4 regions of the Pseudomonas sp. HLG18 genome follow, and region 4 is predicted to be linked to each of the others. Evidence: predicted binding sites of a transcription regulator. Region 4 holds the regulator's gene; each other region holds the start of a gene.
The links. Region 4 encodes sigma-54, which starts transcription at its own class of promoters, with help from an activator protein. Its sites were predicted from a motif close to ANTGGCATNNANNTTGCTNT; they were not measured.
Positions count from the first base shown of each region.

Region 1: the regulator sigma-54 is predicted to act here: its motif matches at 3,623-3,642, upstream of flgB (flagellar basal body rod protein FlgB).
Region 2: the regulator sigma-54 is predicted to act here: its motif matches at 2,932-2,951, upstream of ACSPX5_RS03840 (circularly permuted type 2 ATP-grasp protein).
Region 3: the regulator sigma-54 is predicted to act here: its motif matches at 5,077-5,096, upstream of ACSPX5_RS02655 (flagellar basal body rod protein FlgF).

Region 1 covers NZ_CP195831.1:3,532,878-3,540,570, forward strand. The annotation lists gene ACSPX5_RS16215 (ribonucleoside-diphosphate reductase subunit alpha) at 1-297, shown strand, start outside; gene flgE (flagellar hook protein FlgE) at 618-1,952, opposite strand; gene flgD (flagellar hook assembly protein FlgD) at 1,983-2,711, opposite strand; gene flgC (flagellar basal body rod protein FlgC) at 2,727-3,170, opposite strand; gene flgB (flagellar basal body rod protein FlgB) at 3,174-3,581, opposite strand; gene cheR (protein-glutamate O-methyltransferase CheR) at 3,822-4,649, opposite strand; gene ACSPX5_RS16245 (chemotaxis protein CheV) at 4,697-5,629, opposite strand; gene flgA (flagellar basal body P-ring formation chaperone FlgA) at 5,712-6,473, shown strand; gene flgM (flagellar biosynthesis anti-sigma factor FlgM) at 6,634-6,960, shown strand; gene ACSPX5_RS16260 (flagella synthesis protein FlgN) at 7,009-7,476, shown strand; gene ACSPX5_RS16265 (flagellar brake protein) at 7,572-7,693, shown strand, end outside.
Region 2 covers NZ_CP195831.1:793,192-800,884, reverse strand. The annotation lists gene ACSPX5_RS03850 (transglutaminase family protein) at 1-529, opposite strand, end outside; gene ACSPX5_RS03845 (alpha-E domain-containing protein) at 526-1,476, opposite strand; gene ACSPX5_RS03840 (circularly permuted type 2 ATP-grasp protein) at 1,489-2,898, opposite strand; gene ACSPX5_RS03835 (ribonuclease E inhibitor RraB) at 3,376-3,723, opposite strand; gene ACSPX5_RS03830 (hypothetical protein) at 3,931-4,164, opposite strand; gene speE (polyamine aminopropyltransferase) at 4,381-5,256, opposite strand; gene ACSPX5_RS03820 (PLDc N-terminal domain-containing protein) at 5,392-5,583, opposite strand; gene ACSPX5_RS03815 (hypothetical protein) at 5,655-6,185, opposite strand; gene ACSPX5_RS03810 (ankyrin repeat domain-containing protein) at 6,275-6,793, opposite strand; gene ACSPX5_RS03805 (long-chain-acyl-CoA synthetase) at 6,891-7,693, opposite strand, start outside.
Region 3 covers NZ_CP195831.1:557,754-565,446, reverse strand. The annotation lists gene flgK (flagellar hook-associated protein FlgK) at 1-260, opposite strand, end outside; gene flgJ (flagellar assembly peptidoglycan hydrolase FlgJ) at 282-1,574, opposite strand; gene ACSPX5_RS02670 (flagellar basal body P-ring protein FlgI) at 1,586-2,674, opposite strand; gene flgH (flagellar basal body L-ring protein FlgH) at 2,702-3,397, opposite strand; gene flgG (flagellar basal-body rod protein FlgG) at 3,451-4,236, opposite strand; gene ACSPX5_RS02655 (flagellar basal body rod protein FlgF) at 4,282-5,022, opposite strand; gene ACSPX5_RS02650 (sigma-54-dependent transcriptional regulator) at 5,284-6,849, opposite strand; gene phhA (phenylalanine 4-monooxygenase) at 7,073-7,693, shown strand, end outside.
Region 4 covers NZ_CP195831.1:6,185,503-6,193,195, reverse strand. The annotation lists gene ACSPX5_RS28280 (ATP-binding cassette domain-containing protein) at 1-783, opposite strand, end outside; gene ACSPX5_RS28275 (KpsF/GutQ family sugar-phosphate isomerase) at 1,060-2,034, shown strand; gene ACSPX5_RS28270 (KdsC family phosphatase) at 2,035-2,559, shown strand; gene lptC (LPS export ABC transporter periplasmic protein LptC) at 2,568-3,140, shown strand; gene lptA (lipopolysaccharide transport periplasmic protein LptA) at 3,127-3,672, shown strand; gene lptB (LPS export ABC transporter ATP-binding protein) at 3,672-4,397, shown strand; gene ACSPX5_RS28250 (RNA polymerase factor sigma-54) at 4,584-6,077, shown strand; gene hpf (ribosome hibernation-promoting factor, HPF/YfiA family) at 6,151-6,459, shown strand; gene ptsN (PTS IIA-like nitrogen regulatory protein PtsN) at 6,471-6,935, shown strand; gene rapZ (RNase adapter RapZ) at 6,938-7,693, shown strand, end outside.

The sequences.
Region 1 (7,693 bases), 2.7 Mb from region 4:
CGTCAGAAGTGGATCGACCAGGCCCAGTCGCTGAACCTGTACATCGCCGGCGCATCGGGCAAGAAACTGGACGTGACCTACCGCATGGCCTGGTACCGTGGTCTGAAAACCACCTATTACCTCCGTGCCCTGGCCGCGACCAGCACCGAGAAGTCGACCATCAACACCGGCAAGCTGAACGCTGTTTCCAGCGGCGGCAACCACGGTGACGATTCGGTCCTGGCAGCGCCTGCCGGCCCTGCTCCAGTGCCGAAGGCGTGCGCCATCGACGAGCCGGATTGCGAAGCTTGCCAGTAAGCTGAGCTGAATCGGGCGTTGCGAAACGCCCGATTCGAGAAACCCCCGACAGACCTCCGGTTTGTCGGGGGTTTTCTTTTGCCCGCGAAAAAAGCAAAAACGCCCTCACCACCCCAGCTTTGCCTTTCCACCACTCACCACAATGAGCGTTAGCTCGAGTACCGCTTTTGATCTTCGGGCGACGTCAGGGCGAAACCGCCAGCCGCCACCCCCCAAGAAACGGATATTCATCCAATCAACTAAAGCATGGTCGTCTACCAGGACGCCACGGCAAACAAAAAAAAGCCCCTCAAAAGAGGGGCTCCTTGAACAACCAAAAATCAGGTCATCTGAATGATGGTCTGCATGATGGTGCTCTGGGTGGAAATGGTCTTGGCGTTCGCCTGATAGTTGCTCTGGCCCTTGATCAGGTCCACCAGCTCGTTGGTCAGGTTGACGTTCGACTCTTCCAGCGAGTTGGATACCACCTCACCCAACGTACCGGTTTTCGGCGCGTCGTAGCCCGGGATACCCGAAGCATAGGTTTCTTTCCAACTGGTGCCGCCGATCGCCTGAAGGCCCTGCTCGTTGGTGAAACTGGCCAGCGCGACCTGACCGATGGCCTTGCTCTGGTTGTTGCTGAAGTTGGCGAACAGCGTGCCGGTACCGTCGATGGTCAGGTTGGTGATCTGGCCGGTGGCGTAGCCATCCTGAGTCGGGATCGAACGGGCGGTGTCAGCGTTGTACTGAGTGGTCTTGGCCATGGAAATGGTCACGCCATTCGGGTTGGCGGCCGCGCCGTTCGGCGTAAAGGTGCCGTTGGTCACGGTGCCCGGCTTCCAGTTTCTCAGGACCAGGTCACTGCTGATGATCGGGGTCCCCGGGTTCGCCGGGTCAGGCGTGCTGATCTGAGTCAGTTTGCCACTCGAGTCAAACGTCATGGTGGATGCAACTGGCGGGGTGGTTTTCGGATCGCTGCCGGTAGCATCCGGGTTACGACCGTCCACCAGGGTGTATACCTTCCAGATGTTGTCACCGGTTTTCACCACGTACTGATCCATGACGTGCGAGTTGCCCTGGCTGTCATAGATCGGGGTGCTGAATTGCTTGGTGTAAGTCTCGATCTTGGTCGGGTCGAACACGACAGCACTGGCGCCGGTATCAATGATCTTCGGCGCGGACGAGTCCAGGTTGATCGTCGACGTCACCAGCGAAGTGGACTTCGGCGCCAGGTTCGAGGTGTCGATCTTGAGGTCGGTCAGTACGCCGTTGAGGATCTTGCCGTTGGAATCCACACCGTAACCTTGCAGGCGCGAGGTGTAGTCGGTGTTGGTGATGTAACCGTTGTTATCAACTTTGAACGTACCGGCACGGGTGTAGGAAATCGAGCCGTTGTTGCTCATGGTGAAGAAGCCGGAGCCGTTGATGCCCATGTCCAGCACGTTGCCGGTGTTGTTGATGTCACCCTGGGTGAACTGCTGGGAAACGTTGGCCAGGCGCACACCGTTACCGATGACCTTGCTGCCGCTGCCCAGACGAGTCGACGAATATACGTCTTCGAATTCCGCGCGGGAGGATTTGAAACCGGCGGTCGCGACGTTGGCGATGTTGTTGCCGGTCACGTCCAGTTGCTTGTTGGCTGCATAGAGACCGCTAAGGCCGATATTGAAAGACATATTCCACTCCTTTGTGCCGGTTAGTCGGCTCTATATACCAATGGTTTGTACTTTGGACAGAGCAACGGTGCCCTTGCCGGACAGGTTGAGCATCAGCTCACCGCCGGTCTGGCTGATGGTCACGCTGGTGACCGTGGCTGGCAGATAGGTCGCCAGGTCGGTCGCGGTGCCATTGATCGAGGCGTTGGCCTTGACGGTGTAGTTACCGGTTTTCACCAGGTTGCCGTCCTTGTCCTTGCCGTCCCATGTGAAGCTCGCGGCACCTGCGGCGCGACTGCCCAGATCGATGGTGCGAATCGTCGCGCCACTGCTGTCGGTGATGGTGACGGTGCCGCCGGCAATCGACGACGGGACGGTGACCGAACCGGTCATGCCTTTGCTCGGATCGTCCAGTTGAACCGTGTTGGTCTGCACGATCACATTGCGGCCGACCAGCGACGACGCCTGCAACGCTTGCGAGGAGTTGTAGTTGCCGGCCAGCGAACTGACGGTACTGTTGAGGGTAGTGATGCCCTCGAGGCTGCTGAACTGCGCCAACTGCGCAACGAATGCACTGTTGTCCTGCGGGTCGAGCGGGTTCTGGTTCTTCAGCTGGGTCACCAGCAGTTGCAGAAACGCATCCTTGCCTAGGGCCTGGCCGCCGGTCGCACTGTTGGTGGCCGAAGCAATGCCGCCGGCGGTGGTGCTACTGGTCTTCTTCGAAGAGTTGGCCAGTATGTCCTTCATCGTCAGGCTGCTGGTGGTATCGGTAACGCTCATGGCAGTCGCCCCTTATTACTGACCGAGGGTCAGTACCTTCTGCATCATGGTTTTGGCGGTGTTCATCATTTCGGCGTTGGTCTGGAACGACCGGCTCGCGGAAATCATGTCAGCCATTTCTTCCACCACGTTGACGTTCGGGTAGTAGACGTAGCCCTTGGCGTCGGCTGCCGGATGATTCGGCTCGTAGCGCGCTTCGAGGTTGCTCTGGTCTTCGACCACGCCCAGGACCTGCACGCCTTGACCTGCCGCGTCCTGGTTCTGGAACAGCGAATTGCTGCCGCCGCTCTGACCACCCTGGAACATGGTGGCGAATACCGGGTGACGGGCACGGTAGGTCTGGTCGATGCTCGACGAGACGGTCTCGGCGTTGGCGATGTTCGAAGCCACGGTGTTCAAACGCGTGGTCTGGGCGCTCATGCCGCTGCCGGCAATGTTGAAAACGCTGGACAGGGACATGGATTACTCTCCGCGCAGGGCTGACACCAGCCCTTTGAATTTGCTGTTGAGCAGCGTGAAGCTGGCCTGGAAGCCGACGGCGTTTTGCGCGTAGTTCGACTGTTCCAGTTGGGCATCCACGGTGTTCTGGTCGATCGACGGCTGCATCGGCGTGCGATACATCAGCGACTCGTCGCCATTGCCCAGGCCCTCAGCCTCAATGTGACGGCTGTTGGTCATGTTCAGGGCGATGGTGCCATTGGCGTTCTTCTGGCTCTGTGCTTCGAGCACTTTGGAGAAGTCCAGATCCCGAGCCTTGTAGTTCGGGGTGTCGGCGTTGGCGATGTTGTTGGCCAGCACTTCGGCACGCTGGGCGCGGAAGCCCAAAGCCTTTTCGTGAATGCCGAGCGCTTTATCGAAGCTGATGCTCATGTCGGGAACCTTCAGGTGACCGGATTTTTCGTAACAGGGTTATAGCAAGCGTCGTGCCAGCTTTAGAAAGCCCCGGATTACGGGGCTTTGCACTGAACAGACGACGCGGCAATGCCAGAAAAGCGGCAACCGGTTTCCGCCGGCTGCCGCTTTTCTGCCGCCTGCCGCCAACGGCAAAACCTTCAGGCATAAAAAAACGGAAGCCCTGAGGACTCCCGTTTCTTGTGTTGCCGGTCTTGATCACTTCGCCTGGTAGATGATTCCCGGGCTGCACTGGACCATCTGGTAATGATCCGGCAAACCGTTCAGCGCTTCGGAAGCGCCAAGGAACAGATAGCCGCCCGGCTTCAGCGTGCTGTGAATGCGCAACAGGATGTCTTTCTTCACCTCGGCGGAGAAGTAGATCAGCACGTTGCGGCAGAACACGATGTCGAACTTGCCCAGGCTTGCGTAGCTGTCGAGCAGGTTGAACGAGCGGAATTCCACCCGGTTCTTGATCGGCGCCTTGATTACCCAGCGTCCGGGCCCTTTCGGGTCGAAGTAGCGCTGCAGACGATCGGCGGACAAGCCGCGACCGATCGCCAGGCTGTCGTACTCGCCGGTCTTGCAGTTGGTCAGCATGCTGCCGGACAGATCGGTGGCGACGATCTGCACGCCCATCTTCAACTGACCGATGTTGGTCCGCTCGAACTCGTCGATCGACATCGACAGCGAATAGGGTTCCTGACCCGACGAGCAGGCCGCCGACCAGATCCGCAGACGCTGGTTGGGAGCCGCCTTGATTGCCTCGGGCAGCACCTTGTTCTTCAAGACTTCAAACGGATAGGTGTCGCGAAACCACAGGGTTTCGTTGGTCGTCATGGCATCGACCACCTGCTCGCGCAAACCGCTGCGCGGCTGTGTCTGGATGCGCTGTACCAGCTCACCCAGGGACTTGATGCCTTGCTGCTCCATCAGTTTGTTGAGACGGCTCGACACCAGGTACTGCTTGTTTTCACCGAGCAAAATGCCACAGGCTTTTTCCAGGAAGACCCGGAACTGTTCGAAATCCAAATTACCCGTAGACAAATGATGCCGCCTCTTAAATCGTGTTGAACGCCAGGGGCAAAAGGCCCCTAGCTGATATCTGCTGCTTTGATCCGGTCGACTACCCGGGATGCCAGGTCATCAGGACGGAATTTGGCCAGGAAGTCATCGGCACCGACCTTCTTGACCATCGCCTGGTTGAACACACCCGACAACGAAGTATGCAGGATGATATGAAGCTTTTGCATGCGAGGATCGCCACGGATTTCCGCCGTCAGGGTGTACCCGTCCATCTCCGGCATTTCGATGTCGGAAATCATCATCAGGAACTCTTCTTCCGGCTTCTTGCCCTCATCGACCAGCTTGCGCAGGTAATCCAGCGCCTGCTTGCCGTCGTTCAACGCCACCACTTCGACACCGACCGTCTGCAGGCAACGCGTCACCTGCTTGCGCGCCACCGACGAGTCATCGACCGTCAGTACCCGCAGCGACAGCGCCTTGCTCTGGGTCTCGACATCCACCACGCCGACCGAAATCGCTTCCGGTGTCGGTGCGACTTCCGCCAGCACCTTTTCGACGTCGATGATTTCGACTAACTGATTGTCCACCCGAGTCACAGCGGTCAGGTAATGATCGCGACCGGTCCCCTTGGGTGGCGGATGGATCTCTTCCCAGTTCATGTTGACGATACGTTCCACCGAGCGCACCAGGAAACCCTGGGTCTTGGTGTTGTATTCCGTGATGATCACGAACGGACTGTTCTTGTCTTTCAACGCCCCGGAACCGGTCGCCATTGCCAGATCAAGGATCGGAATGGTCGCCCCCCGGATATTCGCCACCCCGCACACGACAGGACTGGACTTGGGCATCAGCGTCAGTTGCGGGCATTGCAGCACTTCCCGAACCTTGAACACGTTGATCCCGTAGAGCTGCTGGCCGTCGAGACGGAACAACAGCAGCTCCAGGCGATTCTGCCCTACCAGTTGCGTGCGCTGGTTCACCGAATCCATTACACCAGCCATGCCCAGACTCCTACACCAACGCCAAGTGTTGTTGCGACGCACATTCATTGCTAAACGGCACGGCGCTTGCTTTTTAACTCGTATGAACATTCAAACGACATTTTTCCGACGCCTGACATCCCCTATCCGCAGAGGACTTTGCGCGGCGTCCGCCGTTTGCCTGTTTTTTGCGGGCAGCCCTGCCAGTGCTGATGCGGTTACCTTGCCTGACATGCTTATCGGCGTCACTCAGGGCTTTCTTGAATTCACCGTAGAAGACTATCTGGCTACCAGTCAAACGGAAGGCCGTTACGAAATCGAGGTCAAGCAGCTCGATCCGCGCATGCGCATGCCTATGTGCGACAAGGAATTGACAGCCTCCCTGGAGAGTCCGGGGCGTCCTTTGGGTCGTGTGACCGTCAAGGTCCGCTGTGAAGGCGCGTCTCCCTGGACAGTGTTCGTGCCCGCTCAAGTCCGCCTGTTTCGCGAGGTCGTGACCACCACTCGCCCCCTCAAGCGCGCGGGGATAATCGAGCCTCAGGACGTGACGCTGCGCGAGCATGACGTCAGCCAGATCAATCAGGGTTTCCTGACGTCGGTAGACGAAGCCATCGGGCAAAAACTGACCCGACCAACGGTCGCCGACCAGGTGCTGACCCTGGTGCACATGGAACAGGCAGAAGTCGTTCGCAAAGGCGATCAGGTGGTGATTACCGCCCGCAGCGGCACGCTCGCCGTGCGCATGCCCGGAGAAGCCCTGTCCAACGGCGGCCTGAAAGAACAGATTCGCGTGAAAAACCTCAACTCCCAGCGGGTCATCAAGGCGCAGGTCATGGCGCCGGGCCAGGTGGAAGTGGCCATGTAAAACAGGCAAGGAGAAAACTGGCGCCGACCCCGGCTGTTCCCTAAACTGTGCCGCAGCAGGATCTGTGCGGCGCATGCAGGCTCATTGGTAAAAGAGCCTAAAGTTTTCCAGGGGATGGCCGAGAACATGGCAAGCGTCCAAATTCCCAGAGGTTTTTAACATGGTCATCGATTTCAGCCGTTTGAACAGCTCCTCGTCACTTACGGGCAGTACACGTACCAGCGCGCCCAAGGAATCCGCCGAAACCGGCACTTCCGCGCCGCTGAATACCCCGGCCGAACAGGCCAGTACCGCAAAAAGCGGGGAATCGGTACACCTCAGCAATGAGGCTCAACAGTTGCAGAAGGTCACTGACAAGCTGCGCGATCAGCCTGCAGTCGACAAAGCCCGCGTGGCCGAGTTGAAAGCAGCGATTGCCGATGGCAGCTATAAAGTCGACAGCAACCGTGTAGCCAGCAAACTGCTCAACTTCGAAGCCCAGCGCTAGGCCTCGGCCTGCGCCAGGCTTTTGGACGCTTAAAACCCAAGGCCAGCCATGCACGACACTAATTTATTGCAACTGATCACCGACGACTTTGCTCCAGCTCAACAACTGCTGGAGTTACTGCATACCGAGTCCCTCGCCTTGCACGGTCGCGACATGCCACTGCTGGAAGAAATTCTGGCACGCAAACAGGCATTGATCATTCTGCTCGAACAGCATGGCCGCAAACGCAGCGAAATCCTCGCCAGTCTCAACCTGTCGCTCGACCGCCAGGGTCTCGAACAACTGGCCAGCCAGTCGAGCATCGGCGAGCAATTGCTGAGCCAGAGCGATGTACTGACCGACCTGATCGCCCAGTGCCAGGCGGCCAACGCCAGAAACGGCCAATCGATCGTGATGCAGCAGGCCGCCACGGCCAATCAGCTGAAAATCCTTACCGGCGGCGAGCCTCCTGCGCTCTACGACGCCAGCGGCACCTTCTCCAAACTGCAGAAACCGCGCGCGCTCAGTCAGGCGTGATTCTTTCTTCTATTCTTGCGCCCTATCAACGCGCGATACATGCTGGCAAAATACTGGCCAGCCGTAGTCAAATTTTGTCTGGAGATTGATTTAACGTGTCCAATGATGACGCTCCGCAGCCCCCAAAGGTGCTTACCACGCCCCTGGAGATCTCCAGCAATCTGCGCCAGCTGCAAGAGAGCCACGATCCGCTGATCATTACCTTCCACGAACGCAG
Region 2 (7,693 bases), 940 kb from region 4:
CACCGAGACTGCGCGCGCAGGCGAGAAACGCGTGGGCATGATCCTGGCAAACACCCGCCCGCCCGGCAAACGCCTCGGCGGCGCTGGTGTCGACTTCGGTGGCGCCCGGCTTGTACGTCATGTGCTGGTTCAGCCCATGCATCAGGTCGATCAGTGCATTGCGGTCCCGTCGCTGCTTGCAGGATTTCTCGGCAAACGCCCGCAATGCCTCGTCAGCCTCGGTCAGCCGGGTAAAACGCAGGAACGGCAATGCCGACTGGCTCTCATGCTCCGCCTCGCGCAACTCGTCGATATCGACCTGACCACGGGCGCCGATGATGATCGCTTCATGGGGCTCGTCCATGGTCAGCACATGCAGGATGTTGCCGAACGGATCGAGCTGGGCGCGTACCGGGCGCGGCAGGTCGAGCTGCCAGCTCAGCACATGCTGACGCTCGCTGTCGTGAGGTGTCAGGCGCAGGTACTGGATGCTCGCCCGCACCTGATCTTCGTAGTGATAGGTGGTCTCGTGGCTGATGGAAAGTCTCATGCGGCCTCCAGGTAGGAACTGTGAATGGCGTTGCCCAACTGGCGCACCAGCGGGATGAACTCGGTAAGCCAGGCGTGAAGCCCTTCCTCGAGGATTTCGTGGATACCGGTGTAGCGCAGGCGTGCGTCCATTTCCGCCGCCAGCCGTTGCGCAGGACGACCGTTGGCCCCCGGCAGTTGCGCGAGAATCTGGTCGATCTCTTCCGTGCAGGCCCGCAGCGAACGCGGCACGTCGGCGCGCAACAACAGCAGCTCGGCCACATGCCGGGCGCCAGGTGCGTCGCGGTAGATCTCGGTGTAGGCCTCGAACGATGACAAGGCTCGCAACAAGGCGCTCCATTGGTAATAGGCATGGGCGGTGCCGTCGCTGACAGCTTCCGCCTGATCGCCAGCCATTTCGTAACGGGCGTCCAGCAGGCGCAAGGTGTTGTCCGCCCGCTCGATGAAGGTGCCCAAGCGAATGAAACGAAACGCGTCATTGCGCATGATGGTGCCGTAGGACGCGCCCCGAAACAGGTGCGAACGCTCCTTGATCCACTCGCAGAAACGGCTCATGCCGTAGCGACTGAGGCCCTGATTGGCGATCCCGCGAATCTCCAGCCAGGTGGCGTTGATGTTCTCCCACATGTCGGCGGTGATTCGCCCGCGCACCGCGTGGGCGCTGGCTCGCGCCGCGCCGAGACAGCTGTAGATGCTCGCCGGATTAGCCGCGTCGAGGGCGAAGAAGTGCAGCAATCGCTCGGCATGCAATTCGCCGTGGCGTTCCAGGTAATCGTCCAGCGTGCCGGTGATCAGCAACGGCATCGCCAGTTCGTGCAAACCGTCGCCACGGCCGTCCTGCGGCATCAGCGACAGCGAATAGCTGACATCGAGCATCCGTGCGAGGTTTTCCGCCCGCTCCAGGTAACGCGACATCCAGTACAGATCCGAGGCAGTTCTACTTAACATGGCAGGCTTCCTTCAATCCTCGACCACCCAGGTGTCCTTGGTTCCGCCGCCCTGGGATGAATTCACCACCAGAGAGCCTTCACGCAGGGCGACACGGGTCAAACCGCCGGGTACGACCCGGGTTTCACGACCGGACAATACGAACGGGCGCAGGTCGATGTGGCGCGGCGCAATGCCGTTTTCGACAAAAGTCGGACAGGTCGACAGCGACAGCGTCGGTTGCGCGATGTACGCGTGGGGCTTGGCCTTGATCCGCTCGCGGAACGCATCGATTTCCGCGGTCGTCGCCGCCGGCCCCACGAGCATTCCGTAACCGCCGGAACCCTGGGTTTCCTTGACCACCAGATCCGGAAGATTGGCCAGCACATGGGAAAGTTCAGACGGGTTGCGGCATTGCCAGGTCGGCACGTTCTTCAGGATCGGCTCTTCGTCGAGGTAGAAACGGATCATCTCGGTGACGAACGGGTACACCGATTTGTCGTCCGCCACGCCGGTGCCGATGGCATTGGCCAGCACTACATTGCCGGAGCGATACGATGACAGCAGCCCTGGTACGCCGAGCATCGAATCCGGGCGGAAGGCCAGCGGGTCGAGGAACGCGTCGTCGAGCCGGCGGTAGATCACGTCCACCGCTTTCGGGCCGTCGGTGGTGCGCATGAAGACCTTGTCGTCGCGCACGAACAGATCGGCGCCTTCGACCAGTTCCACGCCCATTTCCCGGGCCAGGAACGCATGCTCGAAAAACGCGCTGTTGAACCGGCCCGGCGTCAGCACCACGACGCTCGGGTCGTCGATCGGGCTTGAGCTTTTCAGGGTGTCGAGCAGCAGGTTCGGGTAATGGTCGATCGGGGCGATGCGCTGGGCCGCGAACAGTTCAGGGAACAGGCGCATCATCATCTTGCGGTCTTCGAGCATGTAGCTCACGCCGCTGGGCGTACGCAGGTTGTCCTCGAGTACGTAATAGGTGCCGTCGCCGTCGCGCACCAGATCGACGCCGGAGATGTGCGAATAGATATCGCGGTGCAGATCCAGCCCCTGCATCGCCAACTGATATTGCTCGTTGGCCAGCACCTGCTCGGCAGGAATGATCCCGGCCTTGATGATGCGCTGCTCGTGGTAAAGATCGGCGAGGAACATGTTCAACGCCTTGACCCGCTGAATACAGCCGCGCTCGACGATCCGCCATTCACTGGCCGGAATGCTGCGCGGAATGGTGTCGAAGGGAATCAGACGCTCTGTCCCCTGCTCGTCCCCGTAGAGCGTGAAGGTGATCCCGGCGCGATGGAACAGCAGATCGGCCTCGCGTCGCCGCTGGGCCAGCAGCTCGTCAGGTGTCTCGGCCAGCCAGCGGGCAAACTCCCGGTAATGCGGGCGGATCTGGCCGCCGGCATCGTACATCTCATCAAAATAGGTGCGGATCATGCCGTACTCCTTGTCACTCCGGACATACAGGCCTTCGCAAGGCCCGTGCCATCGGCATAAACGCTTTGATTTCAATCGGTTGGATATTCACGCCACACGCACCGCACCATTCCTGTGCGGCAAATGCCCCAACCTGATCGCCCCCGCTTCATTGCGACGCAGTCCCGTCGCCTATCACCAGCATAGTCAGAGTTGATTTCACTGCCCGGCGCCGGCTGCGGATAATCCGCGCATCCGCTGCAAAAACGTCGCTGACGAAGTACGCAGCCTCACTGATCCGGCTTGCCTCGGCAGCCCTCCCGACCGTAACCCTGACCGGTTCCCTCTCCTTCCGGTCTTCCCTTTCAGCCACCCCCTCAGGTGGCTTTTTTTTGCGCCGGATTCTTGTTTCAGGGTTTTGCCATGGAGCGTTCAGGAGACAGAAACGACAACGGCCGACCCGAAGGTCAGCCGTTGCTCGACGTGTTGCGAGAGTGATCAGTTCAAACGGTGCCGGTTGCGGATCTCCTGTTTCACGCCCCAGCCTTCGATAATACCGCCCAAGGGCTCGACCACCGCCGAAAAGCCCTGCTCGAAATCGCCAATGTCGTCGTAGGTTGCGTACATGACCTTGCTCAATTCCAGGGACCACGCGCCGTCGTCGCGCGCACTGACCTGGGCATTGATGGATTCACCGCGAAATTTGCCTGCCGCCCTGCGCGCCCGCTCCTCGTCCGGGAAAATGGCGTAGAACTCGATGGGATGGAATCGGGAAAAATCGAAACCGCCTTCTTTCATGCGGCGCAGTACGTTGCTGCTGATGTCTTCTTGATAGGCTGTGCTCATGAATCGTCCCCCTCGCATAGATGGATAGACTTTCCGTATTCCCGCCCCGGGCCTTTGGCCTAAGTACTTCGGCAACGTGGTTGCACGCGGGAAACAAGCATGTAGCTGACAAGACCAGACCTTAGCGATCCTTTCGCTGATCTCGCTTGCAGAGTAGCCCCAAGATAGAGCCGCTGCCAAGGCCTGGTACATGAAGAAAATGAAGATTCAGATTGGGGTGATGCTGCGGATTTCGATGCTGTTCTGGGTTTTCAGGCTTTTTACGCCGGCATCGGCGGTGCGCCCTTCCAGATCGTTCAGGTCAAGCTCGGCGGCGACCGGCAGCAATCGTTCCTTGATGAGGCGGGCTGCCCGTTCATGGCTGGGGCATTCCTCGCACTCGAAGACTTCGTCGATCGTTTCACCGTGATCGTCCACGAAAGTGACTTTCCACTTTGACATCGGAGCCTCCTCGAACAAACCCGCAAATGGGCTTACATCTATCTCGACTTTTGTCAGGATTGATCGTTCAAAAGGTTTACATCCGCCGAACATGAAAAAAAAGCTATCCATGTGGGAGCGGGCTTGCTCGCGAAAGCGAACGACCAGTCAACTCTACGTTGAATGATAAGACGCCTTCGCGAGCAAGCCCGCTCCCACAGGGGGTTTACAGTGCTTTTAGTCGTTGCTTGGCTTGTTTACCGCTTGCAGCACGTATTGCGGCAAGGCGAAGGCGCCGATGTGGATTTCCGGGTTGTAGTAACGGGTGACGATGCCGCTGCCGATGAAGCGTTGTTGCAGAACCTCACGGCTCAGCTTGCGGTAGGCCGGGTTGGTCGAGCCCCAGGCGAAGGTCATCGAACCGCCGATGTAGGTCGGCACGGCCGCCTGATAGAAGTGCCAGTCCGGGAACAGGCTACGCAGGCGGCCGGCGGTGGTTTTCACTTCTTCGATCTGCATGAACGGCGTGCCGTTCTGGGTCACGAGGATGCCGCCCTCGTTCAGGCAGCGGTGGCAGGCCTGGTAGAAGTTTTCCGAGAACAGCACTTCGCCCGGGCCGATCGGGTCGGTGGAGTCGGAAATGATCACGTCGAACTTTTCAGTGGTGGTCGCGACGAAACGCATGCCGTCGTCGATCACCAGGTTCAGGCGTGGGTCGTCGTACGCGCCTTTGGAGTGGTTCGGCAGGAATTCCTTGCACATATCGACCACGGTGCCGTCGATCTCGACCATGGTGATGTGCTCGACGCTGGCGTGCTTGGTCACTTCGCGCAGCATGCCGCCGTCGCCACCGCCGATGATCAGCACGCGTTTGGCGGTGCCGTGGGCGAGGATCGGCACGTGCGTGAGCATTTCGTGGTAGATGAACTCATCGGCTTCGGTGGTCTGAATCACGCCGTCCAGCGCCATCACCCGGCCCATGCGCGGGTTCTGGAAGATCACCAGGTGCTGGTGCTCGGTGCGCACTTCGTGCAGCAGTTTTTCCATGCGAAAACGCTGGCCGTAGCCTTCGTAGAGGGTTTCCAGGTATTCGCTGGTCTTGGTGACGGTCATGGTGAAGTGCTCCGATGAATGCGCGGGCGCCAATCGTCAGGTTCGATTGCCCGGGAAAGGCGCGCATTCTACGTTGCCGAAGATGACAGGTCGAACCTCAGTTCATCGGCCCCGCGCAATCCTTGGTGCGAACGGTCAGATCCGCACATTGCCCCGCGGCCCGGCAATCGCCCAGATGATCAGGCCCAGCACCGGCAGGAGGATGATCAACAGCACCCAGAGGATTTTCATCCCGGTCTCGGCGCCGCTCTTCAGCACGTTGATGATCGCCCAGATATCGAGGGCAAGAATGATCAGGCCGATCAGGCCGTTGAACGTGGAACCCATGGTGTCGCTCCAGAATAGTGGCATGCACTTTTAGGATAGACGGTCGCGCGCAGGGTTCCCTTTTATTGCGTTCAGACGTGCACGGCGACCTTCAGGGCTTCCAGCGACGGCGCAGCGGCGATGCCGACTTCGGCACACAGTTCCAGCACTCGCGGCACATCGTTGCCGTAGACCAGCACCACTTGCAGCTCGTCGTCGAGCAACTGGCTGAAGTTCATCAGCGTGTAGCCGCCGTTTTCCTTGTTCAGGCTGCTCATCTGCACCTGGATGCGGTTGAGCGCGGTCAGCGCTTCGGTCTTGGCCAGTTGCTTGGGCTTGAGGTTGAACTCGACGCCCGGGCCGAACGAAGCAACGATCTGCGCGAACAGATCAACGTAGGTGTCGGCCTGGAACAGCACGGTCTCCGGCAGGCTGCCGACCACCACCCACTCACCCAGCGGAATCGGGAAAGTGTCGTCGTAGTTGATGTCCGGGTTGGCGGTCAGAAAAGCGTCTGCATCGGCGTAGGCCTGTGCCGCTTCATCCGCGACTTTCAGAATCTCGTCTTCGCCCATGCAGCCGGAGCTGATTTTGCTGATGAGTTCGGCGAGTGCGGCTTTCATGGGGCGGATCCTGTGGCGAAGGGAATTTTGAGGGCGCGAAGGATAGCGCATTCTCGCCTTCGCCACAGAGCGGGTTCCGGCCAGCGGCTTCAGCCCAGCAGTTTTTCCAGCTGCGCGGTGGTGTCCACGGCGCCCATGGTCCGGGCGGCGTCCAGGGCGGTGACGCCATTGGCATCCGTGGCTTTCGGATCGGCGCCCTGGTCGATCAAGTAGTCGACGATTTCAACCCGGTTGAACATCGCCGCCATCATCAGCGCCGTGCGGCCGTCGAAAGAGGCACCTTCAATCTGCGCCCCGCCCTCGACCAGAGCCTTGACCACGGCCAGATCCCCCTTGAACGCCGCGCCGGCAATCGGGCTCTGGCCGTTGCCATTGCGTTGCTCCGGATCGGCCTTGTGCTTGAGCAGCACTTGCACCGCGTCCACATGGCCGTAGTAACTGGCGAGCATCAGCAAGGTGTCGCCCTTGCTGTTGGTCAGGTTCACCGGCAGACCGGCAGTAATCAGGCGATCCAGCATCACCGCATCGCCCTCGCGCGCCTTGTTGAATACCTGCTCGGTGAATTCGGCAGCTTCTTCGGGGGTCATCTGGCGGCTTTGGTCGGACATGGGGCAACTCCACTTTCGGTCAATCGGAAAGCCGATAGTTTCCCGAGCGCGGCGATAGCTGTCATCCCCTTTTTTCCAAGGCTGCCGATAGCCAATATCAATAGCGGTACTTGCCTGCCCGGATGTCGGCAAGGATTTCATCCGTGACCTGCACGTAGGTTTCGGTCCCTGGCAGCCAGGCATAAATCGGATCATCGCCCGTCAGGCCGGGATCGAAACCTTCGTTTTTCAAGCGCGTCTTCTGATATTTGAAGGTACCGGTGGTTTCCATCTTCACCTTGACCCGCAAGAACAACGGCACGGCATAGGCCGGCATGCGCTGGCGGGCGAAGGCCAGCAGTTCGGCGAAATCCAGGGTCGCCAGCGACTCGGCCGGGGTGATCGCCGCCATGCCGGCGCGGCCATTGGTGTTGGGGATTTCCACGCCATAGGCCACGGCTTCGGAAATGTGCGGATGCTGGAGCAGCAGGTTCTCGACCTCGGTGGTCGAGACGTTCTCGCCCTTCCAGCGGTAGGTATCACCGAGGCGGTCGACAAACTGCGCATGACCGAAACCGATGTTGCGCAGCAGGTCGCCGGTGTTGAAGAAGCGATCCCCCTTGGCAAACACGTCCTGCAGCACGACCTTGGCGGTTTTTTGCGGATCGGTGTAGCCGTCCAGCGGCGCCTTGTCGTCGATCCGGGCCAGCAACAGACCCCGCTCGCCCCGATCGACCTTGCGCATGAAGCCGTCGGCACCGCGAATCGGTTCACCGCTGTCCTGGTCATAGGCGACCAGCTCCCAGGCCATCAGCGAGAAACCGATGGTGTTGTCAAAATTGAGGATGTTGGTGAAGCCGATATTGCCGTCGCTGGCCGCGTACAGTTCACAGATGTGATCCACCGCAAACCGGGTCTTGA
Region 3 (7,693 bases), 700 kb from region 4:
TAGGCGGCCGCTTCGCTGTTGAGCGAAGTGGCGGTGTGCAGTTGAGTTTCGAGGTAAGAGTTGTACACCCGGCGCACGTCCGCCAGGGTGGTGCCCGTACCGATGAACACGTTGCCACTCTGGATCGAGGACTTGGTGCTCTGCACGGTTTGCTGGCGTGAATAACCGGCGGTGTCGACGTTGGCAATGTTGTTACCTGTCACAGCCAGAGAGGACGAACTCGCGGCCAACCCCGACATCCCGATATTGAGCAAACTCATGATTCAAACCTTACCTTGTGTTTATAAAGGCGTTGTTGAAACGCCGGCCGCAGCGTAGCTCTGATTGACCGTCATCTGCCTGGCAATCTGCGAAATCTTCGTCGCGTAGTTCGGGTCGGTCGCGTAACCGGCCTTTTGCAATTCGCGTACAAACTGTTCTGGGTTATCGGCCGACTTCAACACATCTTGATAGCGATTATTGCTCTGCAGCAAAGTCACCAGATCGTGGAAGCTGTCCTTGTAGGAGGCGTAGGAACGGAACTCGGCCGTCTCCTTGACCATCTGCCCGTTGCGGAATTCGCTGGTGATCGCCCGGGCCGAATCGCCCTTCCAGTTGCCACTGGCCTTGATCCCGAACAGGTTGTGACTGCTGCTGCCGTCCTGGGCGCGCATGACCGACTTGCCCCAACCGGTTTCCAGTGCAGCCTGAGCCACCAGATAACGCGGATCGACGCCAATGCGCGCTGCAGCTTCCTTGGCCATCGGCAGCATGGTGTTGACGAATTCGTCGGCGTTGCTGAAGGCGCGCTTGGCCGGTGCCAGCGGAATCTGCGCCATGGCGCGACCATAGATCTGCATCTGTCCGCCAGAGGCTTTGTCTGCCTCGGCACGGGCCAGCCAGTCGCCGTTGTACAGCGGGCCGGAACCGGTGGCAGCGGCCGTCGCGGCACGCTGCGGCAGTTGCGTGGACGCGGTCGCCGTAGCCGAAGGCACCAGGCCGGCGAGCAAGCGATCAGCCAGTTTCGGTGGCAGGGCCAGACGACGCTGGTTGATCATTTCCATGTCGTTGCGATGGGCCAGCTGGGTATTCGGCGCATGCACCGAACGCGAAGCCCACAACGGACGCTCGCCATTGAGGCGCGACAGCGGACCGCTGGTGGCCACGGTGCCGGCGGCAACCGGCGTGGGCACCGCAGCAGCCTTGGCCAGGGCCTCTTGCTGCTTGGCGGCGGACGCGGCAGCGGCCTCACCCGGCGCCATCGGTTTGTTCTTCGACATCTGCTTCATCAGCACGTCGGCCAGGCCGATACCACCGCCCTCGCGGGACAGGGAAACAGCCAGTTGCTGGTCATACATTTCCTGATACTGCTTGGCTGCCGGGGTGTTGAGCGGATTGTCCTGGCCCAGCGCTTCAGTGGCCGAACGCATCGACTTGAGCATCTCACCAAGGAACAGCGATTCGAATTCCTGCGCCACCTTGCGCATGTTCCCGTCGCTGTTCTTGTCGCCAACCTTGAGCTGATTCAGACGATTGAGGTCGGAGTACGAACCCGAATCGCTGCTGCTGACCAGACCGCTTTTGCGCATATCCATGAGTGCGGTCCTCAGATCACGATCAGGTCGGCTTGCAACGCGCCGGCCTGCTTCAGTGCTTCGAGAATGGCCATCAGGTCACCCGGCGCCGCGCCGACCTGGTTCACCGCACGCACGATTTCGTCGAGGGTGGTGCCCGGGCCGAACTTGAACATCGGCTTGGCTTCCTGCTGAGCATTCACACGCGAGCGCGGGACCACGGCCGTCTGACCATTGGACAGCGGGCCCGGCTGGCTGACGATCGGGTCTTCGGTGATGGTCACGGTCAGGCTGCCGTGGGTCACGGCGGCCGGCGACACCTTCACGTTCTGGCCGATGACGATGGTGCCGGTACGCGAGTTGATGATGACTTTCGCCACCGCCTGACCCGGGTCGACTTCGAGGTTTTCCAGGATCGACAGATAGTCGACGCGCTGGCTCGGATCGAGCGGCGCAGTGACGCGAATCGAGCCGCCATCGATGGCCTGGGCGACGCCAGGGCCGAGCATGTCGTTGATCTTGTCGACGATGCGCTTGGCAGTGGTGAAGTCGGAACGGTTGAGGTTCAGCGTCAGACTGTTGCCCTGGTTGAAACCGCTCGGTACCGAACGCTCAACCGAGGCTCCGCCCGGGATGCGACCGGCCGACGGAACGTTGACGGTGATCTTCGAACCGTCACGACCTTCGGCATCGAAACCGCCGACCACCAGGTTGCCCTGAGCGATGGCGTAGACATTGCCATCGATACCCTTGAGCGGGGTCAGCAACAGGGTGCCGCCGCGCAGGCTCTTGGAGTTACCGATGGACGAAACGGTGATGTCGACCTGCTGACCCGGTTTGGCGAACGCCGGCAGATCGGCACTGACCGACACCGCCGCGACGTTTTTCAGCTGCACGTTGCCCGATCCCGGCGGCACCTTGATGCCGAACTGCGAGAGCATGTTGTTGAAGGTCTGCAGGGTGAACGGGGTTTGCGTGGTCTGGTCGCCGGTGCCGTTAAGCCCGACCACCAGGCCGTAGCCGATCAACTGGTTGGAACGCACGCCGGAAATGCTGGCGATATCTTTCAGCCGCTCGGCGTGGGCACCAAAGGCTGCGGACATCAACGCCGCAGCGAGCATGAGGCTCTTGAAATTCAACGTAGCCACCTAGAAAGGGAACAGCGGGCTGAGGAAGAAACGGTCGAACCAGCCTGGCTGACTCGCATCGGCAAACGAACCGGTGCCCGAATAGGTGATGCGCGCATCGGCGACCCGGGTCGACGACACCGTGTTGTCGGTGGCGATGTCATCGGCGCGTACGAGACCGGCGATCCGCACCAGCTCATCACCGGTATTGAGGGTCATCCACTTCTCGCCGCGCACGGCGATGATGCCGTTGGGCAGCACATCGGCGACGGTCACGGTGATCGAACCGGTCAGGGTGTTGCCCTGGGCCGCCTTGCTGTCGCCCTTGGTCGCACGGTCGCCACTGTAGCCGACGTCCAGGCTCAGATCGTTACCACCCAACGGGTTGTTGGTGGTGCCACTGCCGCCGAACAGCGAAGTCAGGCCGATGCCGGTCTTGCTGTTCTTGGCCACTTGCGAGTTGGCGTTCTTGCTGGCCTGAGTCTTCTCGTTCAGGGTGATGGTGATGATGTCACCGACCCGGAACGCCTTGCGGTCGCTGTACAGGTTCTGTTCGAAACCGGCCTGATAGATCGAGCCGTTGTTGGCGGCCGCCGGCAACGGCGTACGCGGCAACACCGGAGCGTAGTAAGGGTCATTGGGCTTGGGCGTCGGAGCGACGCAGCCCGCGAGCGAGACCACCCCACCCAATGCCAGAACAGATACGAAGCGCTTCATGACCCTTACCTCACGGTGTTGCAGGCGGCCTCATGACCGCCTCATAGACTTGATTACAGATTCTGCGTTACGAACGAGAGCATCTGGTCGGCGGTGGAGATCACCTTGGAGTTCATCTCGTACGCGCGCTGGGTGGTGATCATGTTGACCATCTCTTCCACGGTGCTGACGTTGGAGGTTTCCAGGGTGTTCTGCAGGGTGGTGCCGAAACCGTTCAGGCCCGGAGTGCCGACTTGCGGCGCACCGGAAGCGGCGGTTTCCAGGAACAGGTTGTTGCCCACCGCTTGCAAACCGGCCGGGTTGATGAAGTCGGCGGTTTGCAGGTTGCCGATCACCTGGGCGGCCGGGTTGCCGGCAACGGTGATCGATACGGTGCCGTCGCGGCCGACAGTGAAGGTCTGGGCGTTGTTCGGGATGACAATCGCCGGCTCCAGCGCGAAACCGCTGGCGTTGACGATCTGGCCATTGGAGTCGAGGTGGAAAGTACCGTCACGGGTGTAGGACGTGGTGCCGTCCGGCTGCAGGATCTGGAAGAAGCCACGACCATCGATGGCCATGTCCAGCGGCTGCTCGGTGGTTTGCAGGCTACCGGCGGTGAAGTTTTTCTGGGTGCCGACGATGCGCACACCGGTACCCACTTGCAGACCCGACGGCAGTTCGCTGTCCTGGGTCGACTGGGCGCCTGGCTGACGCTTGATCTGATACAGCAGGTCCTGGAACTCGGCGCGGTCACGTTTGAAACCCGTGGTCGACACGTTTGCCAGGTTGTTGGAAATGGTGGTCAGGTTGGTGTCCTGGGCGGACAGACCGGTTTTGGCAACCCATAGAGCCGGAAGCATTCGATTCTCCTCGTGCGCCTGTTTTACGGCGCGACGTTCTGATAATTAGCTGATCTGCAAGACCCGAGCCATGGCCTGGTCGTCGTCTTTGGCGGTGTTCATCATCTTGACGTGCAACTCGAACTGCTTGGCCAGGGCCAGCACCGAGGTCATCTCTTCCACGGCATTGACGTTGCTCGACTCCAGGAAACCCGACACCAGTTTGACGTTGGCGTCGGCCGGCGCAGGCTGGCCGTCCTTGGTGTAAATCGAACCGTCCAGGCCCTTGTTCATGTTCTTGATGTCCGGGTTGACCAGTTTGATCCGGTCGACTTCGGCCATGACGCGCGGGCCTTCGCCCATCGCACGGATACTGATGGTGCCGTCTTCACCGACTTCCACCTGCTGCTCCGGTGGAATGGCAATCGGACCGCCATTGCCCAGCACCGGCATGCCGTTGCCGGCGCGCAGTACGCCGAGGGCGTCGATGTTCAGGCTGCCGGTGCGCACGTAGCTTTCGCCGCCGTTGGGGTTCTGCACGGCAATGAAGCCGTTGCCGCTGACGGCCACGTCGAGGTCACGCCCGGTCTGCACCAGCGAGCCCGGCGTGAAATCGGTGGCGGGCCGCTCGCTCATGGCAAACGCACGCGCCGGAAAGCTGTCACCGAACACCGGCATCGAACGCGCCTGCTCCAGGTCGCGCTGAAAACCATTGGTGGAGATGTTCGCCAGGTTGTTGGCATGAGCCTTTTGCGCCAGTGCGTTCTGGCTGGCGCCGGTCATTGCCACATAAAGGTACTTGTCCACACTCTTTCCTCTGCATGCCGGACGTTTGCCGCCCACCGCTGTACTGCTGACCCACAAGCAATTTGCAGACCAACTTTTTTCTGGCGGCCAGGGACCCGATAAACAAAGGACTTGAGGGAAATGGCGGGGTTTGGGGAAATGTATCGAAGACGAAAAACCGGCGGTGTCATGCCGCTTGGCGGCAAACACCTGACCCTTATCAATTGATCGTTCCCACACTGCGTGGGGGGATCAGCGTGGGAACGATCTGCGTGGGCGTGATCAGACGTTGCCTGACTCCTTGCCGACTTCGTACTCACGCAGCTTGTTGGCAATCGTGGTGTGCGAAACCCCGAGCCGCTTGCCCAGCTGCCGACTGCTTGGATGTTCGGAATACAGTCGCTCCAGCACCGCTTTCTCGAAGCGCCCGACAATCTCGTCCAACCCGCCCTCCAGCGAGAAGTCGCCAAGCGGCTGACGCACGCCATAGTCCGGCAGACGAATATGTTCGGCCTTGACCGTCCCGCCATCACACAGCGACACCGCCTGAAACAGCACGTTCTCCAGTTGCCGAACGTTGCCCGGCCAATGGTAGTGACTGAGCCGGTCCATTGCCGCCGGCGCCAGTTTCGGCAGCGGGCAACCGATCTGTCGGCTGGCCTGATCGAGGAAGTGCTCGACCAGCGGCGTCAAACCGTCGAGGCATTCGCGCAAGGGCGGAATGTGCAGCGACAGCACGTTCAAACGGTGATACAGATCCTGGCGAAATTCCCCTCTCGCACACAGCTCCGACAGATCCACCTGGGTGGCGCAGATCACCCGCACATCCAGATAAACCTCTTCATCACTGCCTACACGCCGGAAGCAGCCGTCCTGCAGGAAGCGCAGCAATTTCACCTGCAAGCGCGGGCTCATTTCGCCAACGCCATCAAGGAACAGCGTGCCGCCCGCCGTCAGCTCAAGCAATCCGAGCTTGCCTTCGGCCCGCGCCCCTTCAAAGGCGCCGGGGCCATAGCCGAACAGCTCGGTCTCGGCCATCGACTCCGGCAGCCCCGCACAGTTGAGCGCCATCAGCGGCGACTGCCCGCGCGGACTCGCCAGGTGACAGGCACGCGCCAGCAACTCCTTGCCGGTTCCGGTTTCACCCTCAATAAGAAGAGGCGCATCCAGCGGCGCCATGCGCCGGGCTTCGCGCACCACCGCCGCCATCACTTTCGAGCTCTGGAAGATGCTGTCGAAGCCACGCAACTCTTGCTTGCGCACGTTATAGATGCGCTCGCCGACGCGGTCCGCCCGGTGCAAGGTCAGCACGGCACCGGCCATGGCCTCGCTGTCGTCGTGCTCCGATTGCAGCGGGGCGATGTCGGCCAGAAAGATGTCGCCCTTGACCTTGACCCGCATGCCGTTGATTCGCGATTTGTTGGCGCGCACCAGCTCCGGCAAGTCAAAGTCTTCGGCATAACGCGAGAGTGGAATCCCCGGCACCTCGTCGACCCGAACCCCGAGCAACTGCGCCGCCGCCCGGTTGGCGGCAACGATGGAGCCGCCCATGTCGATCGACAGCACCGGAAACTCCAGCGCACCGAGCAGCGCATTCAGCTCCATGTGTCGGCGCTCGCTGGGCATCAACCCGACACGCTTGACACCGAAGACCCCGGCGATGGCCTCGAATTTCGGTCGCAGCGCCTGGAACTGCAGGTTGATCAGATTCGGGCAATGCAGATAGATCGCGTTGCCGTGTTCACCGCCGACCTCACCGCGGGCGACGTTGATCCCGTACTCCACCAGCAGATTGAGGATGTCGCGCAGAATGCCGATACGGTTCTGGCAGTGGACTTTGATACGCATATAAAGGCCCGAAACAGGTAAAGGGGCGGATTTTTCTCTGCCGCCCGCAAGATAGTCGTCAAGATTATGTGACAGACACTGGCCATTTCAAACCCGCCAATCACCGTAATCACGACTTATCGCACAAATCGTAACGAAAAATTTACGACTCAAAGAGACTTTTCCTGCCTGACCGGCCATCAACCTGGTGCAACACGGCACGCGCTGGGGTATTTCTCAGTCCATCGCAGGACATAACAAGAACGAATTCCCCTCGCAGGAGAGCAGTATGAAGCAGACGCAATACGTGGCCCGCGAGCCCGATGCGCAAGGTTTTATCGACTACCCCGCCGAAGAACACGCGGTGTGGAACACGCTGATCACCCGCCAGATGAAAGTGATCGAGGGTCGGGCGTGCCAGGAATACCTGGACGGTATCGAAAAACTCGGCCTGCCCCACGACCGCATCCCGCAACTGGGCGAGATCAACAAGGTGCTCGGCGAGACCACCGGTTGGCAGGTTGCCCGCGTCCCGGCGCTGATCCCCTTCCAGACCTTTTTCGAATTGCTCGCCAGCAAGCAGTTTCCGGTGGCCACGTTCATTCGCACCCGTGAAGAACTGGACTACCTGCAAGAGCCGGACATTTTCCACGAGATCTTTGGCCACTGCCCTCTGCTGACCAACCCGTGGTTCGCCGAATTTACCCACACCTACGGCAAGCTCGGCCTGCAAGCGACCAAGGAAGAACGCGTTTATCTGGCGCGTCTGTACTGGATGACCATCGAGTTCGGCCTGGTCGACACCCCGCAAGGCAAACGCATCTACGGCGGCGGCATCCTTTCTTCGCCGAAAGAAACCGTTTAT
Region 4 (7,693 bases):
GTAATCCGTCGCTGGAAAATGATATGGCACCGGACCGTCGGGATCACCGGTCATGAATTGACGGATTCGCGGCTCGTCCGAGTTCATCAGCTCATCCGGCGTGCCCTGCCCCAGCACCTGACCATCGCCCACGACATAAATGTAATCGGCAATGCTCGCGGTTTCGGCGAGATCGTGGGAAACCACGATACTGGTGATCCCCAATGCATCGTTGAGCAGGCGGATCAGGCGCACCAGAACGCCCATGGCGATCGGGTCCTGGCCGACGAACGGTTCGTCGTACATGAGAATCTGCGGATCAAGTGCAATCGCCCGAGCCAGAGCCACGCGACGCTTCATGCCGCCGGACAGCTCATCGGGCATCAGCTCGATGGCCCCCCGCAGACCCACGGCCTGCAATTTCAGCAGGACGATGTCGCGGATCATTTCTTCCGGCAACTCGGTATGAACGCGCAGGGGAAAGGCGACGTTCTCGAACACGTCGAGATCAGTGAACAGGGCGCCGCTCTGAAACAGCACGCCCATGTGCTTGCGCGCGTCGAACAGATCGCTGCGCGACAGCGCAGGCAGGTTCTGGCCATTGACCCAGACCTCGCCCTTCGATGGACGCAACTGGGCCCCCATCAGGCGCAGCAGCGTAGTCTTGCCACACCCGGAAGGCCCCATGATTCCGGTGACCTTGCCGCGCGGGATGCGGATATCGACGTTATTGAAAATGCTCCGCGCACCGCGCTTGAAGGAGACTCCCTTCAGCTCGACCGCGTAGGCGTTATCGGCACTCATCTAAACTCCTTGCGATGCAGCCTCTCACTCGGACGCCTGGCTTTCTGGAGAAAGCCCTTACATCCCGGGCAGGCCGAACTGGCGGCGAACTATATCACTGCAAAGGGCAAGCGCCCAAGGCCTCTCCCCGGCCACGTTCAGCGATATGACAGGCCGCAAGCGTTTAACTGAAGGCTTTTGTTAACAAGGAATGACAAAGCACGACGAACTTGCGTGAGGCTTTTCAACATAACCGCTATAATCGCCGCCTTTTCATCGGGCTATACGATTTCTGACATGAGCCAAACCAGCGACCTGATTCAATCGGCACAACGCACCATCCGCCTCGAAGTGGAAGCCGTACAAGGCTTGTTGCCCCATATCGACGCCGATTTCGTACGCGCTTGCGAGATGATTCTGGCCAGCAAGGGCCGTGTAGTCGTGGTCGGCATGGGCAAGTCCGGGCACATCGGCAACAAGATTGCCGCGACCCTGGCCAGCACCGGCACCCCGGCATTTTTCGTGCACCCGGCCGAAGCCAGTCACGGCGACATGGGCATGATCACCCGTGATGACGTGATCCTGGCCCTGTCGAACTCCGGCTCCACCAACGAGATTGTTACCCTGCTGCCGCTGATCAAGCGGCTGGGCATCCAGCTGATCAGCGTGACCGGCAACCCGCAATCGCCACTGGCCAAAGCCGCAGAAGTCAATCTCAACGTTCACGTCGAGCACGAAGCCTGCCCGCTGAACCTGGCGCCGACCTCCTCGACCACTGCCGCCCTGGTCATGGGCGATGCCCTGGCCGTCGCGTTGCTGGAAGCCCGCGGCTTCACCGCCGAAGATTTCGCCTTTTCCCACCCGGGTGGCGCACTCGGCCGTCGCCTGCTGCTGAAAGTGGAAAACGTCATGCACGCAGGTCAAGAGCTGCCGCAGGTACAGCGCGGCACCCTGCTCAAGGACGCCCTGATGGAAATGACCCGCAAGGGTCTGGGCATGACCGTCATTCTCGAAGCCGACGGCAGGCTTGCCGGGATCTTCACCGACGGCGACCTGCGCCGCACGCTGGATCGCAGCATTGATGTACACAGCGCGACCATCGACCAGGTGATGACCGTACATGGCAAGACCGCCCGCGCCGAAATGCTCGCTGCCGAAGCCCTTAAAATCATGGAAGACCATCGAATCAACGCACTTGTCGTCGTGGACGAGGACGATCGCCCGATCGGCGCCTTCAACCTCTCCGACCTGCTGCGCGCAGGAGTGATGTAAATGAGCAACGATCTGCTGCAACGCGGCAAAGCCATCAAACTGGCGGTTTTCGACGTCGACGGTGTTCTCACCGACGGGCGCCTGTACTTCCTTGAAGACGGTAGCGAATTCAAGACGTTCAATACCCTCGATGGCCAGGGCATCAAGATGTTGATGAACGCCGGCGTACAGACCGCCATTATCAGCGGTCGCAAGACTCCGGTGGTCGAGCGTCGGGCAAAGAACCTGGGTATCCCGCACCTGTTTCAGGGTCGTGAAGACAAACTGGTGGTTCTCGACGGTCTTCTGGAGCAACTGGGCCTAAGCTATGAACAAGTGGCTTACCTCGGCGACGACTTGCCCGACCTGCCGGTGATCCGTCGAGTGGGACTCGGCATGGCTGTAGCCAACGCCGCGGCCTTTGTGCGCGAGCACGCTCACGGCGTCACTCAGGCCCGCGGTGGCGAAGGTGCCGCCCGCGAATTCTGCGAACTGATCCTGCGCGCCCAGGGCAGCCTCGATGCCGCCAACAACGCGTACCTGTGAGTCAAACCATGTTTAGCAAAAAATTTCGCAACATACTGCTGTTCGGTTGCATCGCTGCGATTTTCGGCGCAGTCGGCTACTGGAACATCAGCCCGGAACGCTTCCTCGACAAGCCTCCTGTCTCCGCAGCAGAAAGCCCGATCGACTGGTACGCGACCAACACCCACACCTTGCAGTATCTGGAAGATGGCAAGGTGCAGTACGAAATGACGTCCGAGAAGGCCGAGCACGTCAAGGCGACCGACATTACACTGGTCACCCGGCCCGACCTGAACATGTACCGCGGCACCGACTTCCCGTGGCACGTGACCAGCGAGCGCGGCGAAGTGAACTCCGGAGGCACCGAAGTCGAACTGATCGACTCGGTCCGGATCAAGCGTACCGACGAAAAGAACCGCGACACCCTGATCACCAGCACCCGAATGACGGTGTTCCCTCAGCAGCAATATGCGCAGACCCAGCAACCCGTTAGAATCGACGGCGCTGGCGGTGTATCGACCGGCGTGGGAATGAAAGCGTATTTGAAGGAAAGCAGGATACACCTGCTATCGAACGTAAGAGGACAGTATGAGGCTCGTTAAAACCCTCCCTATTTTGCTCAGTCTGGGCGCAGCACTGGGAAGCGTGAGCGCCTGGGCTCTGCCGAACGATAGTCAGCAACCGATCCGCATCCAGGCTGACGACGCTCAGCTCGATGACAAGAATGGCATCGCGACCTATAAGGGCGATGTGATCATCACCCAGGGCTCGATGATCGTCAAAGGCAACACCGTGACCATGACCCGTGCGCCTAACGGTGACATCGACGTCGTGACTTCGGTGGGCAACCTCGCCTACTTCGAGCAGCTGCAGACTGCCGGTGATGCCAAACCCGTCCAGGGCTGGGGCGTGACGATTCAGTACCACGCTGCGCAGAACCGCGTCGTGCTGATCGACAAGGCAAAAGTCGTCGACAAGGACAACAACACCACTCAGGGCGAGAAAATCGTCTATGACACGGTGAAAAAACTGGCCAGCGCCGGTCGAGCCACTGGCAGCAAGGTCACCGAAGCGCGTCCGCGCATCGACATGGTGATCCAGCCGAAGAAGAAAACCGACGAGAAAACCCAGTAATGGCAACTCTGAAAGCTCAGCACCTGGCCAAGGCCTATAAAAGCCGCCAGGTCGTGCGCGACGTCAGCCTGTCGATTGACAGCGGTCAGATCGTCGGTCTGCTCGGCCCGAACGGCGCCGGCAAGACCACGTGCTTCTACATGATCGTCGGCCTGGTTCAGGCCGATCAGGGTCGCGTACTGATCGACGACCTGGACGTCAGTCACCAGCCCATGCACGGTCGCGCGAAAGCCGGTATCGGTTATCTGCCGCAGGAAGCGTCGATCTTTCGCAAACTGTCGGTCGCCGACAACATCATGGCCATCCTCGAGACCCGTCAGGAGCTCGACAAGGCCGGTCGTCGCAAGGAGCTGGAAAGCCTGCTGCAGGAATTCCACATCAGCCACATTCGCGACAACCTCGGCATGAGCCTGTCCGGTGGTGAGCGCCGCCGCGTGGAGATCGCTCGCGCACTGGCTACGGCACCGAAGTTCATTCTGCTCGACGAACCATTCGCCGGTGTCGACCCGATCTCCGTGGGCGACATCAAGCAGATCATCCACCACCTCAAGGCCAAGGGCATCGGTGTGCTGATCACCGACCACAACGTCCGCGAGACGCTGGATATTTGCGAAACAGCCTACATCGTCAACGACGGCCAACTGATTGCCGAAGGCGACTCCGCGACCATCCTCGCCAACGATCTGGTGAAGGAAGTGTACCTGGGTCACGAGTTCCGCCTGTAAGCGCGACGGTATTCGAGCGGCCGTCCGGGTGCTGTAACGTTGAAGCGCATTTTTATAGGCTTTTATTGTTACAGCGCTCTAGGCAAACACGACAGTTTCAGGCATATAATTTGCTTAAGTTTGGCGCTCCGGCGCCCTGTAGTGGATGGCGCATAGCGCCGGCGAATAAGGTGTTAAGCCCCTGCCATGAAACCATCGCTAGTCTTGAGAATGGGCCAGCAGCTGACGATGACACCGCAGCTGCAACAGGCCATCCGCCTGCTCCAATTGTCGACCCTGGATCTGCAACAGGAAATCCAGGAGGCGCTGGAATCCAACCCGATGCTCGAACGCCAGGAAGACGGCGACGACTTCGACAATTCCGACCCGCTGGCCGACAACGCCGAACAGAAACCCAACACCGAGATCCAGGAACCTTCCTATCAGGAAACCGCGCCGACGGTCGACAATCTCGAGGACGGCGAATGGAACGAGCGCATCCCCAACGAACTCCCTGTGGACACCGCCTGGGAAGATGTCTACCAGACCAGCGCCAGCAGCCTGCCCAGCAGCGATGACGACGAGTGGGATTTCACCACCCGCACCTCTGCCGGTGAAAGCCTGCAAAGCCACTTGCTGTGGCAACTGAACCTGGCGCCGATGTCCGACACCGACCGCCTGATCGCTGTCACCCTGATCGACTGCATCAATAATCAGGGCTACCTCGACGAAACCCTCGAAGAAATCCTCGACGCATTTGATCCGGAACTCGACATCGAGCTGGACGAGATCGAAGCCGTCCTGCATCGCATCCAGCAGTTTGAACCCGCCGGCATCGGCGCCCGCAACCTGAGTGAATGCCTGCTGCTGCAATTGCGCCAGCTATCGACCAAGACCCCCTGGCTGGCGGAAGCCAAGCGTCTGGTCACCGATTACATCGACCTGCTCGGCAGCCGCGACTACAGCCAGTTGATGCGGCGCATGAAGCTCAAGGAAGATGAACTGCGCCAGGTCATCGAACTGGTCCAGAGCCTCAACCCGCGCCCCGGCTCGCAAATCGAGTCCACCGAAGCCGAATACGTGGTACCCGACGTGATCGTGCGCAAGGACAACGAGCGCTGGCTCGTCGAGCTGAACCAGGAATCCGTGCCACGCCTGCGGGTCAACGCCCAATACGCCGGTTTCGTGCGCCGCGCCGACACCAGCGCCGACAATACCTTCATGCGCAATCAGTTGCAGGAAGCCCGCTGGTTCATCAAGAGTCTGCAGAGTCGCAACGAAACCCTGATGAAGGTAGCCACTCAGATCGTCGAACATCAGCGCGGATTCCTGGAGTACGGCGACGAAGCCATGAAGCCACTGGTGCTGCACGACATCGCTGAAGCGGTGGGTATGCACGAGTCGACGATTTCCCGGGTGACCACGCAAAAATTCATGCATACCCCGCGGGGCATATATGAACTGAAATACTTTTTCTCCAGCCATGTCAGCACCTCCGAAGGCGGCGAATGCTCGTCCACGGCGATCCGCGCGATCATCAAGAAACTGGTCGCCGCGGAAAATCAGAAAAAGCCGTTGAGTGACAGCAAGATCGCTGGTTTACTGGAGGCACAAGGCATTCAGGTGGCTCGCCGCACCGTCGCCAAGTACCGCGAATCCCTGGGAATCGCGCCTTCGAGCGAACGCAAGCGGTTGATGTAAGCCACGTTACAGCGTTCCAGTGGCAGGCTCTTCGGCCTGCCGCTTTATGCACTGGCAACGAAGGAGAAGCTGTATGCAAGTCAACATCAGTGGACACCAACTGGAAGTTACCCAACCTCTCCGTGAGTACGTTGAGCAAAAGCTCAAGAGGCTTGAGGGACATTTCGACAAGATCACCAACGTGCAAGTCACGATGTGCGTCGAAAAGCTGAAGCAGAAAATCGAAGCCACGCTGCATATTCCCGGCAACGAGGTCGTCGCAAACGCGGAACATACCGATATGTACGCAGCGATCGACGCGCTGACCGACAAGCTTGATAAACAACTCAAAAAGCATAAGGAAAAGACCCAGAGCCTGCTCCAGGGCGCTACCGGTCGATAACCCCCACCCCCATGATCCGACTTGAAAGCATCCTGACCCCCGGCCGTTCCCTGGTGAACGTGCCGGGCGGCAGTAAAAAGAAAGCCCTCGAACAAATTGCCAACCTGATCGCCCGGGAAGTCCCGGATCTGGAGATGCAAGATGTCTTCGAGGCGCTGATTGCCCGTGAAAAACTCGGCTCGACGGGTTTTGGCAACGGCATCGCCATTCCCCACTGTCGCCTCAAGGGCTGTGAATCGCCCATCAGTGCCCTGATGCACCTGGAAGCCCCAATAGATTTCGATGCCATCGATGGCGCACCGGTCGACCTGCTGTTCGTGTTGCTGGTCCCGGAAGCTGCCACCGATGCGCACCTGGAGCTGCTGCGCCAGATCGCCAGCATGCTCGACCGCAAGGAAGTGCGCGAGAAACTGCGTCGCGCCACGACTAACGAAGCCTTGTATCAGGTTGTCCTGGACGAGCAAAACGGGCACTAAACATGCGCTTGATCATCGTCAGTGGCCGTTCCGGCTCGGGCAAAAGCACCGCACTGGATGTCCTTGAGGACAACGGTTACTACTGCATCGACAATCTGCCGGCCGGCCTGTTGCCGGAGCTGGCGGAGCGCGCGCTGATTCATACTGAACTGTCTCAACCACTGGTCGCGGTATCGATCGATGCACGCAACCTGCCAAGCCACCTCTCGCGCTTCCCGGAGTTGCTTGAAGAAGTTCGCAGTCGACACATCCAGTGCGACGTCCTGTACCTGGACGCCGACGAAGAAACCCTGCTCAAGCGTTTCTCGGAAACCCGTCGCCGTCACCCGCTGAGCAGCGCCAACCGTTCGCTGGCCGAGGCAATCGACGATGAAACCGCCCTGCTGGGCCCCATCGCCGATCTGGCCGACCTGAAGGTCAATACCACCAATCTGAACCTGTATCAGTTGCGCGACACCATCAAGCTGCGGCTGCTGAACCAGCCTGAACCGGGCACGGCATTTCTGGTGGAGTCGTTCGGTTTCAAACGCGGCATGCCGGTGGATGCGGATCTGGTGTTCGATGTACGCTGCCTGCCCAACCCGTACTGGAAACCGGAGCTGCGCGCACAGTCCGGGCTCGATGAGCCGGTGGCCGAGTACCTGGCGGCGCAGCCGGAAGTCGAAGAGATGTTTCAGGACATCTACGCCTATCTGTTCAAATGGCTGCCGCGCTTCGCTGCGAGCAATCGTGCCTACGTGACCATTGCCATTGGCTGC